Regions from separate parts of the Paenibacillus sp. Dod16 genome, predicted to be linked through region 3. Evidence: predicted binding sites of a transcription regulator. Region 3 holds the regulator's gene; each other region holds the start of a gene.
The links. Region 3 encodes Rex, which represses fermentation and respiration genes when NADH is low (regulators of the CRP and FNR family bind a similar motif). Its sites were predicted from a motif close to TTGTGAAATATTTCACAA; they were not measured.

Region 1: ACPV3A_RS00630 (TorD/DmsD family molecular chaperone) is a predicted target of Rex. The motif match lies at 2,451-2,468, and genes of this name have one in related genera.
Region 2: nadA (quinolinate synthase NadA) is a predicted target of Rex. The motif match lies at 2,586-2,603, and genes of this name have one in related genera.

The regions. Positions count from the first base shown of each region.
Region 1 is NZ_JBNDYG010000001.1:147,118-153,116, forward strand. It holds gene ACPV3A_RS00615 (MFS transporter) at 1-382, opposite strand, end outside; gene mobA (molybdenum cofactor guanylyltransferase) at 529-1,185, shown strand; gene moaA (GTP 3',8-cyclase MoaA) at 1,333-2,337, opposite strand; gene ACPV3A_RS00630 (TorD/DmsD family molecular chaperone) at 2,679-3,356, shown strand; partial or broken gene ACPV3A_RS00635 (efflux RND transporter permease subunit) at 3,435-5,999, opposite strand, start outside.
Region 2 is NZ_JBNDYG010000026.1:42,974-48,972, reverse strand. It holds gene nadB (L-aspartate oxidase) at 1-1,533, opposite strand, end outside; gene nadA (quinolinate synthase NadA) at 1,572-2,510, opposite strand; gene ftsH (ATP-dependent zinc metalloprotease FtsH) at 2,740-4,815, opposite strand; gene hpt (hypoxanthine phosphoribosyltransferase) at 4,915-5,454, opposite strand; gene tilS (tRNA lysidine(34) synthetase TilS) at 5,523-5,999, opposite strand, start outside.
Region 3 is NZ_JBNDYG010000005.1:117,043-123,041, reverse strand. It holds gene dinG (ATP-dependent DNA helicase DinG) at 1-1,446, shown strand, start outside; gene ACPV3A_RS05270 (redox-sensing transcriptional repressor Rex) at 1,509-2,174, shown strand; gene ACPV3A_RS05265 (amidohydrolase) at 2,149-3,450, shown strand; gene ACPV3A_RS05260 (DUF5590 domain-containing protein) at 3,482-4,000, shown strand; gene ACPV3A_RS05255 (hypothetical protein) at 4,265-4,798, shown strand; gene ACPV3A_RS05250 (AAA family ATPase) at 4,791-5,999, shown strand, end outside.

The DNA of each region.
Region 1 (5,999 bases), on a different contig from region 3:
TCTGGAAGAAATAAAAGAAAATCATTGTCATGTATATCATTGCATAGGTATTCGCTTGAAATACAAGCTGAACCAGCAGCAGCGTACCGGTCATCATGATCAGCAGCACCCGCTTGATGTTTGCCGCCCGATCACCCCAGAATCCCCAGAACGGATTGGCGAAGATGGACACAAATGGCGCGATCGCCATCAGGCTGCCGATTTCAATTTTGCTCATGCCGATATCTTGTAAATATAACTGGAAGAAACCGGTGAAGATGACCATGGTTCCGTAAATGAAGAAGTTGAACAGCTTGAGCGATATCAGCGAAGGTTGGGCGTTGTCCATATTCCGCAAGTGGGTCATTCCTTTCAAACCGAATACAATCCACAATCGCGGCATCGAAAAAAAGCCGCTTTCCCTTTCAATGTATCACGCATTGAAAAGGGATACAAACCATCTTTTAAATGATTTTCCATTATTCTGGTTATTAACCTATAAACTGAACCAAGTTTTTTTACAACGTGTAAGAAAGGCTGGTAGAACATATGAGCGGTCAATCCATAGATGTCGGCTTTTCGCCGGATCAGGTGACGGGTATCGTACTTGCAGGCGGGGCCTCCCGGAGAATGGGAAGAAACAAGGCGCTCCTGCCCATGCAGGGAATGAGTTTGATCGAGCGAACGGTCCAGGCGCTTGACGAGGTTAGCGGCCGCGTCATCCTATCCACCAATACCCCCGAGTCTTATCAATTTCTCGGATTGGAATGCGTTCCCGACCTTTATGTCGGGCAAGGCCCGATGGCGGGTCTTCATGCAGCGCTCACGTCATCCCAAAGCACATGGAATATGGTCGCTGCGTGCGACATGCCCCATATCCATGAGCGTTTCCTTCGGGGGTTGCTGAATCTGGCGAATCAGCAGCTCACAGCCGATGCTGTAATTCCTGTTGTAGAAGGCAGGGTGCATCCCCTGCTGGCAGCATATCGCAAAGAAATCGTAGAAGGCCTTGAACGCAGGCTGAACAAGGGACAACTTCGCATGGTGGAGTGGGTGCAGGAGCTGAATGCCGTCTTCGTGCACGAGGAGCAATTAGAGGCAATTACGGGTCTTGATCCGCGCAAAATTTTATTTAATATGAACACGCCTGGGGAATACGAGGCAGCAGGCGGCCTGATGAATGCGGACTTGCCTCAGGATAGATAGTAGATTTCTATAGCTGAATAAAGGTGTGCAAAAGCACGACGAAACGGTATTCATCATAAAAAAATAACCCCGCCAGCTAAATGCTTGGCGGGGATTTTAATATCAACCATATGACTGCCTTCGGCTATTATACGCACAGCCGACGGTTTATCCGCCGATCTGTGACATACGCCGGACGGTTGGGGTATGGCTTTGCATTTTTTTCTCGAGCGCGAGCGCCATTTCATGATTCAACGGTTTGGAACCCAGCGCTTTGCGGAACAGGTTTGCCACCGCGGAAGGATCATCGACGACGCGGCGCACGTTAAATTCGTCGGACCAGTACAGGCAAGCCTTGATGTGGCCGTCAGCCGTCAGCCTGAGGCGGTTGCAGGAATCGCAGAAATGATCGCTGACCGGATGGATCAGACCGAAGGTTCCTGTAGCTCCAACCACCTTCATATTTCGTGAAGGTCCGTTGCCGGATGGCCCCTGCTCTTCCTGAATGGTCCAACCCGCCTCCTGGCACACTTCGGATACCCGGCTGAGCGGCAGATACGAATCTCGCCAGGCATCGGATGCTTGCCCGATCGGCATGTATTCAATAAAGCGGACATGTAGGGGACGATCGAGCGTCAGCGCGATAAAGTCGCGAATTTCGTCTTCGTTGAAGCCCTTCATTAGCACCATGTTCAGTTTGATGGGATCCAGGCCGGCTTCATAAGCGGCTTCAATGCCTTCCAGCACTTTACGCACTTGACCGCCGCGCGTAATGCGCGCGTAGCGATCCTCATGAAGCGAATCCAGACTGATGTTGATTCGGGTAAGTCCGGCTTCCTTAAGCAGGCGAGCTTTGGAGGGGAGAATGATCCCGTTGGTAGTCAGGGATATATCTTGAATTCCTTCAATGGAAGCAATCATATGGACCAAGGATTCCAGGTCCTTGCGTACCAGCGGCTCGCCGCCGGTAAGGCGTACTTTGGAGACACCCATTGGGGCAAGGACGCGCATGATCGCTGCGATCTCTTCATAACTCATAATCTGATCGGGAGGTTGGAATTCCATCCCTTCTTCCGGCATACAATAGACACAACGAAGATTGCATCGATCCGTCACCGAGATACGAATATAATCATGGACCCGACCGAAAGAATCTTTAAGCGGTTCGATCATGGAAATCCCCCTTTATAGCATGCATGGTCACATTGTAGCCATTCCCCGAACGGGAGTCAATGCATTGTAAGGGTCATGTCAGCCGGACAAGCTGCGTGGATAAGTTCAAGGATTTGTGAGAAGAATCACAGAAAACGCTTTCGGGATCCAGTATATTGAAGCTGTGGACAAAAGCTTTCTCCCCTTGAAAGCGAGTAGTGACATTCTAGATTTCCGAAAGTTTCCTGATTTTTCCGAAATTTTCGGAAATCATTTCAAACTGCTTTCATTAGACGTTCATCTAAGATATACTGTCAAGGATATCACATCCAACAAGAAAGGTTACCAATAGGAGGTTCGATTTGGCGATATCACCTGTTCAAACTTTGGAGGTGCCTGACGTCTGTCACAGATGGCTTGAAAACCGGGGTACGGTCTACGAGCTGCTCATCGATTTTTTGGGCAATTGGCCCAGCTTGTCTATGATTGCGGAATGGAGCCGCGGAAGCGGAATTAGCAAGGCTGCGGAGTGTTCGAAGGCCGGTACGGACCTGATGACCTATTTATGTGGACGCTCACCTGAGGAATTGGTTCGGATTTGCGAATACGAAGGGGCGGAATACCGCCGATTGCTTCAGCAGTCCAAACAGCGTCAGGCGGCAAAGTCTCATTACACGAAGGATGGATGCGCTCAGGATTTAGCCGATTGTTATGCATCCGTCGGTGTTGCCTTTAATAAACTGCACGGGGAAGCGGACGATCATATAGCCATTGAACTGGAATTTATGACACTGCTTCATGACCGTATGCTGAACAATACGTATTGTGAACATAGCATGCTGCAATTGATGGAGGTTCAAGAGAAGTTTCTGGAGGAGCATCTGTTGTCATGGGTGCCATCCCTCTGCAAGGATCTAAAAGGCTCCACGGAAAGCCCGCTTTATCAGTCGGTATTCAGTCTGCTCGAGGAGTTCCTCGCACAGGATCTGAACATGCTGAAGACGTGGAAGCATTCCAGGGAAGCTGTGCTGGTACATTAGCGAGCCAGGACAATATCATAGTCATCCAAAAAAAGCCCCAGCCTCCTAATGTAGGAAGCCGGGGCTTTGATGTTCTAATTAATCTTCGATTCTTTTCTTGCTGAACTTCATCAGGAACTCGTACACGATAGGTACCACCACGAGTGTGAGCAGCGTCGAGCTGATCAGACCGCCGATAACCGTGATGCCAAGTCCTTTCGAAATGATGCCTGCGCTGTTCTCCCAACCGAATACGAGTGGCAGGAGAGCGCCGATCGTTGCGAGTGCCGTCATTAGAATTGGACGAAGACGGGTAGCGCCGGCTTCAAGCAGGGCTTCGCGGGTGCTCATGCCTTCGCGTTCCATATGGATCACGCGGTCGATCAATACAATCGCATTGGTCACGACGATACCGATCAGCATGAGTACGCCCATGAGTGCAGACACGTTCAGTGTCTCGCCTGTAACAAGCAAACCGATAATGGCTCCGATGACAATGAACGGCAGCGAGAACAGGATGGCGAACGGTGCGAGACCGCCACCGAATGTAACCACAAGCACAAAGTATACAATCGCAATGGCTGCCAGCATGGCGAGTCCAAGCTGTCCGAAGGTTTCGTTGATTTGCTCGGTAACGCCTCCGAACTGGACGGATACGCCGTCTGGAAGCTCAAGCTTGTTCACTTCAGTCTCCAGGTTGGTGGAGGCCGATCCAACATCGCTGGACAGGATATCGGCTGTGACGGTCACAACCATTTTCCCGTCGATGCGCATAATGGAGTCAGGAGTTGTTCCTTTTTCCACCTTGGCCACATCCTTGATCGGCACTTCGATACCGAGTGGAGAGGTGACGGTTTCGTTCTCAATTTCTTTGATGCTCTTATAGGTTTTGCTGTCCGTTTCAATGTAAACATTGTAAGTCTTGTCCTCAATTTTGACTTCGGTCAAGACCGGACGTTCCCGTACGGGAGACAGCTTCATTGCCAATTGTCCTGCGGTCAGGCCAAGGGAGCTCAGCTTCTCTTGGTCAGCAACCAGCGTATACTGCTCGAACGCTTCGGACAAGCTGGTTTCTGCATTCTCGAAGGTGGCTGTATCCTTGTTGGCAAGCTCAGCAATTTGATCAGCCACCGGCTTGATCTGCTCCAGAGAATCGCCAAAGACGTTAACCGTTAACTGGCTGCCGCCAAAGCCGCCGGCTGCCATGTCCATATTGGACCAAGTACCGTCCGGTACTTCCTTGGCAAGATCCTCGACAAGGGCTTTTTTAACATCTTCGAAGTTTTTCGTGTCCGGGTCATACATAATATAGAACAATCCGGAATTCGCTGATCCCATACCAAGCGGATTGCTTCCGCCGATGGAGTACTGCATCGTTTCGACTCCAGGTTGATCCAGAATCAATTTCTCCGCTTTTAATGCACGTTCCTCCACATCCTCCAGCATGACGCCGGGCTCAGGAGAATAAGTCACCATGGCATATTTGTCTTCCTGTTCCGGAATGAAGCTAACGCCAAGGTACTTCGTCAGGAACAAGCTTCCTGCCAATAACGCGATGGCTGCCAGGAATGTAATGGCTTTGTGATTCAGCGTCCATTTCAGAATGGAACGATACCCGCGGGCCATTGCGCCCGGTTTCTCCGCATGATCATGTTTGTTCTTCAAGCCTTTGCGGAACAGGCTGTGCGCCATAGCGGGCACGAGTGTGATCGCTACGACCAGAGAAGCGAGCAGTGCGAAGACCATCGTCAATGCAAATGGCATGAACAGCTCTCCGACCATACCGCTGACCAGGGTAAGCGGCAGGAATACCGCGATGGTTACGATAGTGGAGGACATGATCGGTACAAACATTTCGCGTGTAGCGGCGCTGATGAGCTCCCGGCCCGTTAATTTCTCGGTCGAGAGGGACATGCGCCGGTAGATATTCTCGATAACGACGATCGAGTCATCGACAACCCGGCCGATGGCAACGGTCATGGCACCGAGTGACATCATATTCAGGGTGATATCCATTTGTCTCAGACAGAGCACAGCAATCAGCAAGGACAATGGGATCGAAATAATCGATATAATCGTCGAACGGATGTTGCGCAGGAAGACCATTATGATCAGAACGGCGAACAATGCGCCGAATAATGCCTTGGAGAGCATCGTATGAACAGAGTCTTCAATCGGCTTGCCTTGGTCCAGCATGATCGTCAGATCCATGCCAGGATAGAGGCCTCTCAATTCCTCGGCCTTGTCTTTCACCTGATTGACAACGTCCACCGTATTGGCGTCGTTGGCTTTCACGATTTGGATACCGATTGATTCCTTCCCGTTGGTGCGGGAGATGGATTCCGAGGTTCCAATAACTTCAATTTTGGCAATCTCGCTGAGTTTTACGGTTGGAATGCCGCTTGGAACGGCAGGAGCACCGCTTGGTCCGCCTGCAGCAGCACCGGCTCCAGGAGCGCCTTGTTGGCCTGCCCCAGCTGCATCACCGGAAGGCTGCTGCGATGGTTGTTGACCTGCCCCGGTATTCGGAGCGCCGGCTCCGGCAGCTGCATCTGCACCGCCGCCGCCCGGAACAACCGGAATAGCGATGTTTTTTAGATCGTCAATGCCGATAATGCCGCCATCAATAGCAACGGCCTTCTGGGATTTGTCCATTTCGAACAT
Region 2 (5,999 bases), on a different contig from region 3:
CGGGAAATCCCCACGATAGTGGGCTCCCCGGCTTTCTTCACGACCCAGCGCACCCTGAACCACGAGCAGGGATGCTGTGAGCATGTTAGCAAACTCGTATTCCTCACGCTTGGTGAGCACGGATTGGAACAATGGCAGCTGACGGCCAAGCTCTTCCGCTGCTCTTAATAGAGTATCCCGATTTCGCCGAAGTCCTGCATAACGTACCATTACCTTCTGTAGCTTCAAGCGTTTTTCCACCATCGCTTGGGACGGAGCGTCCTTGCGACCGAGGTGGAATGATACATGAAGCGGATCGCCTGAAGGTTCCGGCAGGCTCTTAATGCGCTCGACAATACGACTACCGTACACAATCGCCTCCGACAGCGAATTGCTGGCCAAACGGTTCGCCCCGTGGACACCGGTAGACGATACCTCCCCGCAAGCAAATAAACGTTTCACGCTGCTCTCGCCGTGCAGATTGGTTTTGATGCCCCCCATCATATAATGCGCAGCCGGGGAGACAGGAATCCAATCTGACGATAAATCGAGTCCATACTGCATGCAGGTTTCATAAATCGTTGGGAATCGATGTCTGACCATTTCCGGCGACTCATGGGTAATATCCAGATAAACAAAGGTAGACCCCGTTGCTTCCATCTCACTGACAATAGCCCGTGCTACAATATCCCGCGGTGCCAGCTCCAGTAAATCATGGTATTTGGGCATGAAGCGTTCCCCTTGTATATTCCGAAGAACGGCGCCTTCACCCCGCACCGCCTCTGATATTAGGAATCGGGGCGCACCCGGATAGCTAAGCGCCGTCGGGTGGAATTGTATAAACTCCATATCCCGAATTTCTGCGCCTGCCCGATAAGCCATGGCAACGCCATCGGCTGTGGCAACCTCCGGATTGGTCGTATACCGGTACAATTGACCGGCGCCGCCAGAACACATAACCGTCGCCCGTCCACGAACGAATACCCGTTTTCCATCAGGCATTTGTACCAAAGCGCCATGACATTCTCCCTGCTCGGTAATCAGGTCAATGACAAAATGATCGTCCCACACCTCTATATTGTGAAGCATTTCAACCTGAATGGAAAGGGCACGCACAATTTCATATCCGGTAGCATCCCCGTTGGCATGAAGGATCCGGCGGTGACTGTGTGCGCCTTCTTGGGTCAGCGCGAGCTCGCCATTCTCCACATCAAACATCGTGCCGAGCCGAATCAACTCTTGAACGCCAACCGGCCCCTCGTTTACAAGGACATCCACCGCGGCAGATGAACATAGGCCCGCCCCTGCCAAGAGGGTATCCTGCCGATGATAGGCCGGGGAGTCATCCTCAGCTGTTACGGCTGCAATTCCTCCCTGCGCATAACGCGTGTTGCTTTCGAGCAGCGATTTCTTCGTAATCAGCAGCACATTCTGAGTCGCACTTGCCATGATCGCCGTATATAAACCCGCAATGCCTGAACCGATCACGATGACGTCCGTCTCAACTGCAGGAAGATCGTTCAGATCAAAATCAATTAAATACTGCGGTATCACGATGCCTCACCTGTCTTTTCACGAAAGAGTAGCGCATGCTACTTAACCTGTAACATGCGCTCTAATGAAGTTCTGGCTTTTTCTGCAACGACCGGCGGCACATAAATTTGCGGCTTCATCGTTTCCAACGCTTTAACCAGCTTTTTGAGGTTATTCACTTTCATATTCGGACACACCAGGAATTTCGTAGCGAAATGGAACGATTTATCCGGGCTATCCAGTCGAAGCTGATAACCGGTTCCGTCCTCAGTACCCACGATAAACTCCCTGGCCGATGAATTCTTGCAATACTCCAGGATGGCGGTGGTACTTCCTACAAAATCCCCCATCGCAACAACCTCCGGACGGCATTCCGGATGCACGACAAATTCAGCATGAGGATATTTGGCCTTCATCTCGACGACATCCTTCACCGTCAGCATGTCATGCGTGTTGCAGTACCCTTCCCAGATAATGAGCTTCTTGTCGGTATGCTGCTGAACATAATGCCCCAGATTTTTGTCAGGCACCCATATAATTTCATCCGAATCCACCGACTGAATCACTTTCACGGCATTGGATGAAGTACAGCAGATATCCGTCTCAGCTTTGATCTCAGCCGATGAATTGATGTACGTGACCACTTTGGCATTCGGATGCTGCGCTTTCAGCTTCCGCAGTCCGTCAACGTTCACCATGTCCGCCATAGGGCAGCCGGCCCGCTCATCCGGTATAAGAACCGTCTTGCCCGGTGCCAGAATTTTAGCGCTTTCGCCCATAAAATGCACACCGCAAAATACGATAACCTCGGCATCCGTTTGTGCTGCCTTCTGCGCGAGCAGGAAGGAATCCCCCCGGAAATCAGCGACCTCTTGTATTTCATCCCGTTGATAATAATGTGCCAAAATGATTGCGTTACGTTCCTTCTTCAATTGCATTAACCGCTCGCGCAGCTCACGGTTCTGTTCCGCCTTACGCTCCAGTGCCAACGCTTCCATGATCGACCCTCTCCCCTTATATAGTCCGGCAGTTCGCCGCTGATGACCATGTGACTTTCAGGATGGTTTCCACCTTTGTGAAAGGATTCGCATCCTTATTTAACAACTAATGTACACGTTCGTTCTGCCCCCTGTCAATGTGATAGAAAGCACAAAAAGAACCGGAAAACGAATTATCGTTCTCCGGTTCTTCAATTTTATTCGGTATTCGAGGTTTTATCAGCAAATATTACGTTAAGCTGCTGTTACCGTTGTCCGATCCGCCTGGAGGATCCTTGCGCTCCGAATCTTTGCGCTCTGGCCCTGGATCATTCGAATCCATCGGGTTGTTCGGAATTTCCTCCGTGGAAGTCGGCTGCTCGCCGTCTTCTTTCCCTTGGATGCGAACTTTCACGTCGCCAATGTTGTCGATGATCGGTTCACCATTCTCGGAAGAACCTTCTCCTTCACCGTCGCCACTGCCGTTGCCTTCAGCTGATCCGGTCTCAATGAGATTCTTGATTTGCTCAAGCTCCAGCGTTTCCATCTCGAGGAGCGTATTCGCAATCAGATGAACCTCTTTAGCATGCTTATTCAGGATCTCTTTACATTTCTCATAGCAATCATTAATGAATCGCTGCATTTCCTGATCGATCTCATAAGCGATTGCATCACTATAGTTCTGCTCATGTCCGATATCACGTCCAAGGAACACTTGTCCTTGGGATGTACCGAACTGCATCGGTCCGAGCTTCTCACTCATACCGTATTCCACAACCATGCTGCGGATAATGCCTGTTGCTTGCTGGAAGTCACTGTATGCCCCGGTCCCGATTTCACCGATGAACAGCTCCTCAGCGACACGTCCGCCAAGCAAACCGGTTACGCGATCCAGCAATTCCTGCTTCGTCACGAGCATCCGATCTTCCTTCGGCATCATAATGACATATCCGCCGGCACGGCCACGAGGGATAATCGTTACCTTATGCACCGTATCCGCATGCTCGAGGAAGTAACCCACAATGGTATGACCCGCTTCATGGTATGCCACGATGCGTTTCTCGCGGTCACTGATCACGCGGCTGCGTTTCTCCGTACCGACGATAACGCGGTCAATCGCCTCATCCACTTCTCGCATGGAAATATCTTTACGGTTGCGGCGAGCTGCAAGCAAGGCAGCCTCGTTCAGGAGATTCTCCAGATCGGCGCCTGTAAAACCGGTTGTACGTTTGGCGATGATGTCAAGTTTAACATCCTTCGTCAATGGTTTGTTGCGTGCATGAACCTTCAGTACGGCTTCACGGCCCTTCACATCCGGGCGATCTACGGTAATCTGACGGTCAAAACGTCCCGGACGAAGAAGCGCCGGGTCCAAAATATCCGGGCGGTTGGTCGCAGCAACGATGATAATGCCTTCGTTCGCTCCGAAACCGTCCATTTCAACCAGCAACTGGTTGAGTGTCTGTTCACGCTCGTCATGACCGCCGCCAAGACCAGCGCCACGCTGACGACCTACTGCATCAATCTCATCGATAAAGATGATACATGGTGCATTCTTCTTCGCGTTCTCGAACAAGTCACGTACACGAGAAGCACCGACACCGACAAACATTTCAACGAAGTCGGAACCGGAAATACTGAAGAACGGCACTCCCGCTTCACCGGCAACGGCACGAGCCAGGAGCGTCTTACCGGTTCCCGGAGGACCGACAAGCAAAACGCCCTTCGGAATGCGAGCGCCAACCGTGTTGAACTTGCGCGGATCCTTCAAGAAGTCAACAACTTCAACAAGCTCCTGCTTCTCTTCATCTGCTCCGGCTACATCTTCAAATGTAATCCGTTTCTTCTCTTCATTATATAAGCGGGCTTTGCTCTTGCCAAAGTTCATCACTTTGCCGCCGCCGCCTTGAGCCTGATTAAACAGGAAGAAGAACAGTACAAACATAATGATGAGCGGAATAAAGGATGAAAGCAATGTCAGCCAAATGCTTTGGCCTTCCATTGGCAACACGGACAGTTTGACTTTGTTGCTCTCACTGGCTGCAGTCAGCTCTTGCATCGCTGCATCCGTGGCAGGAATATAGGCTGAGAAATTCTCCGATTTTTTCTCTTCGGAAACCTCCCTATACTTACCGGTCACCAGATAAGCGTAACCGTCAAATTGTACCGTCATTTCCTCTATGTTGTTAGCTTTGACTTCCTGCCGCAGTTCATTATAACTAGGGGCATCGGCTTGCTCGCCGCCATTAGTAACGAATTGTACTATGCCCACCACGACTAAAAATAGAATCAAATAAAAACCAGAATTCCGGATGAACCGACTCATCCCCTACCTCCTCTCAAGACACATAAGATATTTTACCACAGCCTGTCTGGCCATCTCAACAAAGGGCCCTGAACTGTGATAGCGGCCCATTGGCGCGGTTTAACTGCTGTAGATTTCCGGCTTCAAAATCCCGATGTAGGGGAGGTTCCGGTAATGCTCGGCATAATCAAGTCCGTATCCGACAACAAATGCATCCGGCAGCACGAATCCGGTATAATCGGCCTGCAAATCCACCGTACGGCGTGCCGGCTTGTCAAACAAGGTGACAACGCACACCGAGTTTGCCTTGCGGCTCTTCAGAAGCTCAATCAAATGGCTCAGCGTAAGACCGCTGTCGATAATATCCTCCACAATCAGCACATCCCTGCCTTCAACGGATGCGTCCAGATCTTTAATGATCTTCACCACGCCGGAGGATTTGGTTGATGCCCCATAGCTGGATACAGCCATGAAATCCAACTCAAGAGGTACTGTTATGGATTTAACCAAGTCGGCCATAAAAATAAACGCACCTTTAAGAACGCAAATAACGAGTGGATTGCGTCCCACATATTCGGCGCTGAGTTTGGAACCAAGTTCCTTAATCTTTGCGTGAATCTCTTCTTCACTGATGAGTATTTCCTGAATGTCATTCTGCAACTTAAGTGGACCTCCTACGTTTATACTATGAAAGCGTGAAACGGGCCATTCTTCGTTTTACACTTGCCTTAAGCATCCGATAGCTCCATCCGGAGAACTCGTGATGTGTGCCGCCCGCAAGCGGCGTGAACGGAACGTCGTACACCTGGAATCCACACAATGCTGCCGGAACCGTCACAAAGAATAGGAATCCGGGCACGGACAGACGGTGGGATTTTCTCATCAATGAGAATATCTTTCACCTTTTTGCTTCCGTTTAATCCCATGATCTTCATCTTGTCCCCCGGCTGTCTGTTACGCAAGGTTAAAGGAAACCTAAGCTCATCCGCATCAAAATCCGCCACAAAGGCCGATGGTCTGGAGCCGCTCCGGCTTTCGCTTCCTGTCTTTAACGACAATTTCAGCATCTTTCCGATTTCCTTAACATACTGCTGCGAAACATCAGGAGAATCAAGAATGTATATGTACTGTCCCTGTTCTTCCGGAGGCTTAGGCCAAAACTGGATCACTCCGTACTCACGAACACAGGTAATGCCGTCACCCAG
Region 3 (5,999 bases):
GCGGGCAAGCACCTAGGCTTGCAGATGAAATATTTTTCGGTTGTCCATACGTTGACCCGTATGTACAAAGACAGCCGAAGCGGTCAGCTTCCGGCTCTTCGCCAGCTGCTGCAAGCGTCGTCCCATGAGAAGGCTGTTGAGTGGTCTTCCATCATCGACCGGATTTATCCGGATCTGATCACCGTCAAAGAGAATTGGGACCGGCTCAGCGATCAATTGTTCGGACTGCTTCCGGAGCGCGGAGACGCGACTCCGGGGGATGCCGGTCAATTCTCGCTTCGCTTATCGCCTCTGAAGAAGCCGAAGGATTGGAATTCGCTGGCCGAGCTGGAGCATCAAATTCATCTGGCGCTCGGCGATGTCGTTCGCAAGGGTGACAAGCTGATTGCCGAAATGAAGGAAGATCTGGATGATTACAGCGCGGACAGTCTGTTAACAGACCTATCGGGTCTATTTAAGGACCTGGCGGCACACCGCGAGGACCTGAGGACCTTCATGTCCCTGAACGATGAGGGCACGGTATACTGGATGGAGGCGAACGGCAACTTCCGCGGCAAATCGCTGCAGCTTTATGCGGTGCCTGTCGACGTCAGCACCCACTTAAAGGAATTGTTTTTTGACAAAAAACAAAGCGTGATCCTGACATCGGCGACCTTGTCGGTGGACAAATCGTTTCAGTTCATGATCGAGAACTTGGGTCTTCAGGAAGCGGCAGATAACGGCAACCTGAACACGGTCCTGCTGCCGTCCCCGTTTAATTACAGGGAGCAGGCTCTCCTTGTTGTGCCGCGCGATTTTCCGAGCTTGAAGGGCTCGGTCGGGGATGCACTCTTTGTGAATACACTTGTGCAATCATTGGCTGATACGGCCATCGCAACGCATGGTCGCATGCTTGTCCTGTTCACCTCGTACCGCATGCTGCGTCAGGTGCATGAGCCCTTGAAGGAGGCGCTGGGATCCAGCGATATTACGGTACTGGGACAAGGGATGGACGGAACCAGCCGTACCAAGTTAATCCGGAGATTCCAGGATAGCAGCGCTTCGGTTCTGCTTGGCACCAGCTCCTTCTGGGAAGGAGTAGATATACCCGGTGAGGCGCTCACCTGCCTTGCCATCGTCCGGCTGCCGTTCCAGCCGCCGAATCACCCTCTGGTCGAAGCCAAGAGCGAGCTTCTGCAGCAGCAGAAGAAGAACCCGTTCATGAAGCTTTCGGTTCCGCAAGCGGTCATTCGCTTCAAACAGGGATTTGGCCGACTGGTACGGACCGCGCAGGATAAGGGGATTGTCATCGTTTACGATACTCGGGTCATTGAATCCTATTACGGGAAGTATTTCTTATATTCCTTGCCTGGACCGAAGATGGAGCACATGCCGACAGAGGGGATCGTTCCCCGAATTTCGAAATGGCTGCAGGAAGAGGCAGGCATAGGGAACCAAGCTGAATAAAGTGAAACCATGAACGAGCACAAACAAATGTAGTTATTAACCTATTATTAGGGGGAGCATGCATGAAATCGGAAAAAATTTCGGAAGCCGTGGTCCGCAGATTACCTGTATACTTGCGCTATTTGAATGAGCTTCAGAAAAGGGAGGTCTCCACGGTTTCCTCCCAGGAACTGGGGCAGAAACTGGACCTCAATCCTGCTCAAATTCGTAAGGACCTAGCGTATTTCGGTGATTTTGGACGGAAAGGGATCGGATATGACGTATCTTATCTGATCGAGAAAATTCGCCAGATTCTAAAGCTGGACCAGAAGATCAATGTCGCATTGATTGGGGCCGGTAATCTTGGACATGCATTATCGAATTACAATGCATTTCTGAAGGACAATATGAAGATTGTGGCGGTTTTCGATTCGTATTCTCCCAAAGTTGGTATGAAAATTAACAATTTGGTCGTACAGCCGATGGAGGAACTGGAGAAGACGGTTCATGAGTACGGCATTCGTATCGGGATTATCACCGTTCCGGATTTTGAGGCGCAGAATGTAGCGAATCAACTTATCGCGGCAGGCATCGAGGCTATCCTGAATTTTGCGCCGACCATCCTGAAAGCTCCACCCCATATCCGTATCCATACGGCAGATTTTACTACGGATTTGCAGAGTTTGGCCTATTATTTGGATAACGGCAAGGAGGATGCAGCACATGACGACAACGAAGTGGATGGTTAAAAACGGAACGTTTGCGGTACTAGAGGAAGGCAGATCCGTGTTACACGGATATATGGTCGTGGAGAACGACCGGATCACTTACCTGGGTGAAGAAGAGCCGACTGTCCAAGAGGGAACAGAAATCATCGACGGAACCCATCTGTTTTTCCTGCCTGGATTGGTGAATACGCACGGACATGCGGCCATGTCGCTTCTTCGCGGGTATGGCGACGATCTGGCACTGCAAGTATGGCTTCAGGAAAAAATGTGGCCGATGGAAGCCAAATTCACGGCCGACGATGTATACTGGGGAACCTCGCTCTCCGTGCTGGAGATGATTAAAGGCGGAACCACGACATTTGTGGATATGTATGATCATATGGATCAGGTTGCAAAGGTAGTGGAGGACTCAGGCATGCGCGGCGTTCTGACGCGCGGTGTCATCGGATTATGTCCGCCTGAGGTGCAGCAGCAGAAGCTGGAAGAGGCGGTTGCATTCGCGAAAGACTGGCATGGTCAGGCTGACGGTAGAATTACGACGATGATCTCACCGCATGCACCCTATACGTGCCCGCCGGATTTCATCGAAAAATTCGTGCAAGCGTCACATGATTTGAATCTGCCTTTGCATACGCATATGTCCGAAACGGAAACGGAAGTAGCTCAGAACGTAAATGACTACGGACTTCGCCCTGTTGCCCATCTAGAGAAGCTTGGCATGTTCTCCCGTCCAACGCTGCTTGCGCATGCCGTCCATCTGACCGATGAAGAAATCGAAATTCTGGCCAAACATCAAGTTATGGTTTCGCATAATCCAGGCAGCAATTTGAAGCTTGCCAGCGGCATCGCTCGCGTGCCTGCACTGCTGAAAGCCGGGGTCACCGTGTCTTTGGGTACCGATGGACCTGCCAGCAATAATAATCTGGATATGTTTGAAGAGATGCGGCTCGCCGCACTGATCCATAAAGGAGTAAGCGGGGATCCAACCGCAATTCCAGCATCCGAAGCGCTTCGGATGGGTACAGAATATGGAGCCAAGTCAGCCTTCCTTACGGATATTGGTACGCTTGCGGTAGGCATGAAGGCAGATATGATCGCACTGAACACGGATCAGGCGCACTTCCTTCCGAAGACGGATTACATTTCTCATGCTATCTACTCCGCCAGTGCGAAGGATGTAGAGCATGTATGGGTTGACGGCAAGCAGGTAGTGAAGAATGGCGCGAGTCTCACTCTCGATGAGGAACGTATCCGCCGGGAAGCGCAGCGTGCCTTTGAGCGTCTTACAACCCTCTAGGGAATAATCAAGGGGAGCGAGGAAGACGGATTTGAAGAAAAAAACGAAGTGGATATTGCTGAGTGTATCCGGCGTGCTGCTGTTACTGCTTGGTTTACAGCTCTATTATTCATATGTGATGAAAGATGCTTGGAATGAAGAAAGAATGGCAATTGCTGCCGCCAAACAGCATGGCCAATTGGTTACGTCCGGGAAGACCTATAAATCGGTGTGGGGCGAGGACAATAACTATTGGGTGATAAGCGGGAAGGATCAGGACAATCAAGATCGTATGGTATGGGTGAAATTTACGGATGACAACGTACCTGTTGAAGGTGCCGACGCTGTCCAATCCGTTTTGTTGAATACGGGGTTGTCAGAAGACCAGATGCGGGAGCAGATTTATAACGAATTGCCTGGCGCAGAAATTAAGCGGCTGCTGCCTGGAATGTATGAGGGCGAGTATGCCTGGCAGCTGCAGTATGAACACAACGGTCAGCGCGGTTATCGGTTTTATCGTTTTCAAGACGGTAACACCATCGGTAATGACATTATTCTTCCAAATCAATAAATAAGAAGTAGAGAGGGGCCCTTTAATATTCGCGGGTTCCTCTCTTATTTTCTCTATAATTGTAAGCGTATTCAGAAATAATATGGAAAAACTGTTCTAAATATTTTCACAGACATGCATGAAAAAGTATATAAGATGTGATATACTCATACTTGTACAAAATGAGCATATAAACTACATGCATCCCTATATATCGTTGTTATATGTATTATTGTATTGCAACATGATAGACAAAATATCATACAGAAATGAAGGAGGAACTTCATGAAACTACGCATTGTACCTATCGTGCTGACTGTCGTGATCTCAGCATCGGTTCTCTTTGGCGGATGGTTTCTGTATCGGCAGATGGCTTTGCAAAATCCGCTGGCCAATGTTGTGTCACAATATGACGGCGTTAAGGATTCACATATAGATATTAAACAGAATACCGTTACTTTGAATCTTGATTTGGCTCCGGATACAAATTTGCAAGGCTTGGTCCAGCATATTAAGAAGGAAGGCAAGTCTGTGATTGGCAATCGGGAATTGAAAATCCAGGTGGAGGATCATTCCTCGGAAGCACTGGATCAATGGTGGGAGAAGGCGATGCTGTCAGTCGCTGAAGCGATGGATAATAAGCAGTATACCGATATTCAATCATCGCTCGAGCAGCTTGCTGCCCAGTCTCCGAATTTGAAAGCTAAAGCAACGATTGATGACACCAACGTCTATGTCAGCTTGTCAGACGGCAAGTCTGGTAAATTTATAATCTTGCCGCGTCAGTCTGGCAACATGGAGGTGTGGAATCATGCCTAAATTAGCTAAAGAAATCATGTTAGGCTTTATTCCGGTTTTGCTGGTATTCCTTGTGTTTGTCGGCGTGAACATCGTGCCCCTGCTCATCGCTGCAGCACTTGTAGGCGGCTTGTTGTTTATCGCGAAGATGAAGGGCGGCATCGCAGTAGGCGCAGCGAATGAGCGGAAGCGGAAAAAGAGCGGACCTGCCAAGCTGACGTTCGAAGAAATCGGCGGGCAGGATAATGCGAAGCAAGAGCTGCGTGAAGCACTGGATTTTCTGATTCGTCATGAAGACATTAAGAAATTCGGGATTCGTCCATTGAAGGGCATTCTTCTCACCGGGCCTCCGGGAACAGGGAAGACGTTGATGGCTAAAGCCGCTGCCCATTACACCGATTCGATCTTTGTCGCTGCATCCGGCAGTGAATTTGTTGAGATGTATGTCGGTGTTGGTGCAGGGCGCATCCGGGATTTGTTCAAGGATGCCCGTAACCGTGCGGCAAAGGAAAACAAGCAAAACGCCATTATCTTCATCGATGAGATCGATGTCATTGGCGGTAAACGCGAAGGCGGCCAGCAGCGCGAGTACGACCAGACGCTGAATCAGCTGCTAACCGAGATGGATGGCATCTATTCGCAGGATACTCCTCGTATTCTGGTAATTGCCGCGACAAACCGGAAAGAAATGCTGGATAGCGCACTGCTGCGTCCAGGGCGTTTCGACCGTCACATTCAGGTCGATCTGCCGGATAAGAAGGGACGCACTCATATTTTGAATCTGCATGCGGGCAATAAGCCGCTGCATGAAGATGTCGACTTGGAGAAAATCGCCGAAGAAGCATACGGCTTCTCGGGCGCACAACTCGAGAGCGTCATGAATGAAGCGGCCATTTACACGATGCGCGAGAATGAACAGTTTATCCATCAGCGTCATTTGTCCATGGCGATTGACAAGGTAATGATGGGTGAGCGTTCCGACCGTGAATCGAATTTGGAAGAGAAGAAGCGCGTTGCCATACATGAATTGGGACATGCTATTATGGCAGAGCTTGTGCGTCCCGGCAGTGTGAAGCAAGTTGCACTCAGCCCGCGTGGTAAAGCGCTAGGTTATGTTCGTCATAATCCGCAGGAGGAACAATATCTATACACGAAAACCTTCCTGGAAGAGCAAATTATGATTGCGCTTGGCGGTGCGGCCGCCGAAGAGATCTTTTACGGA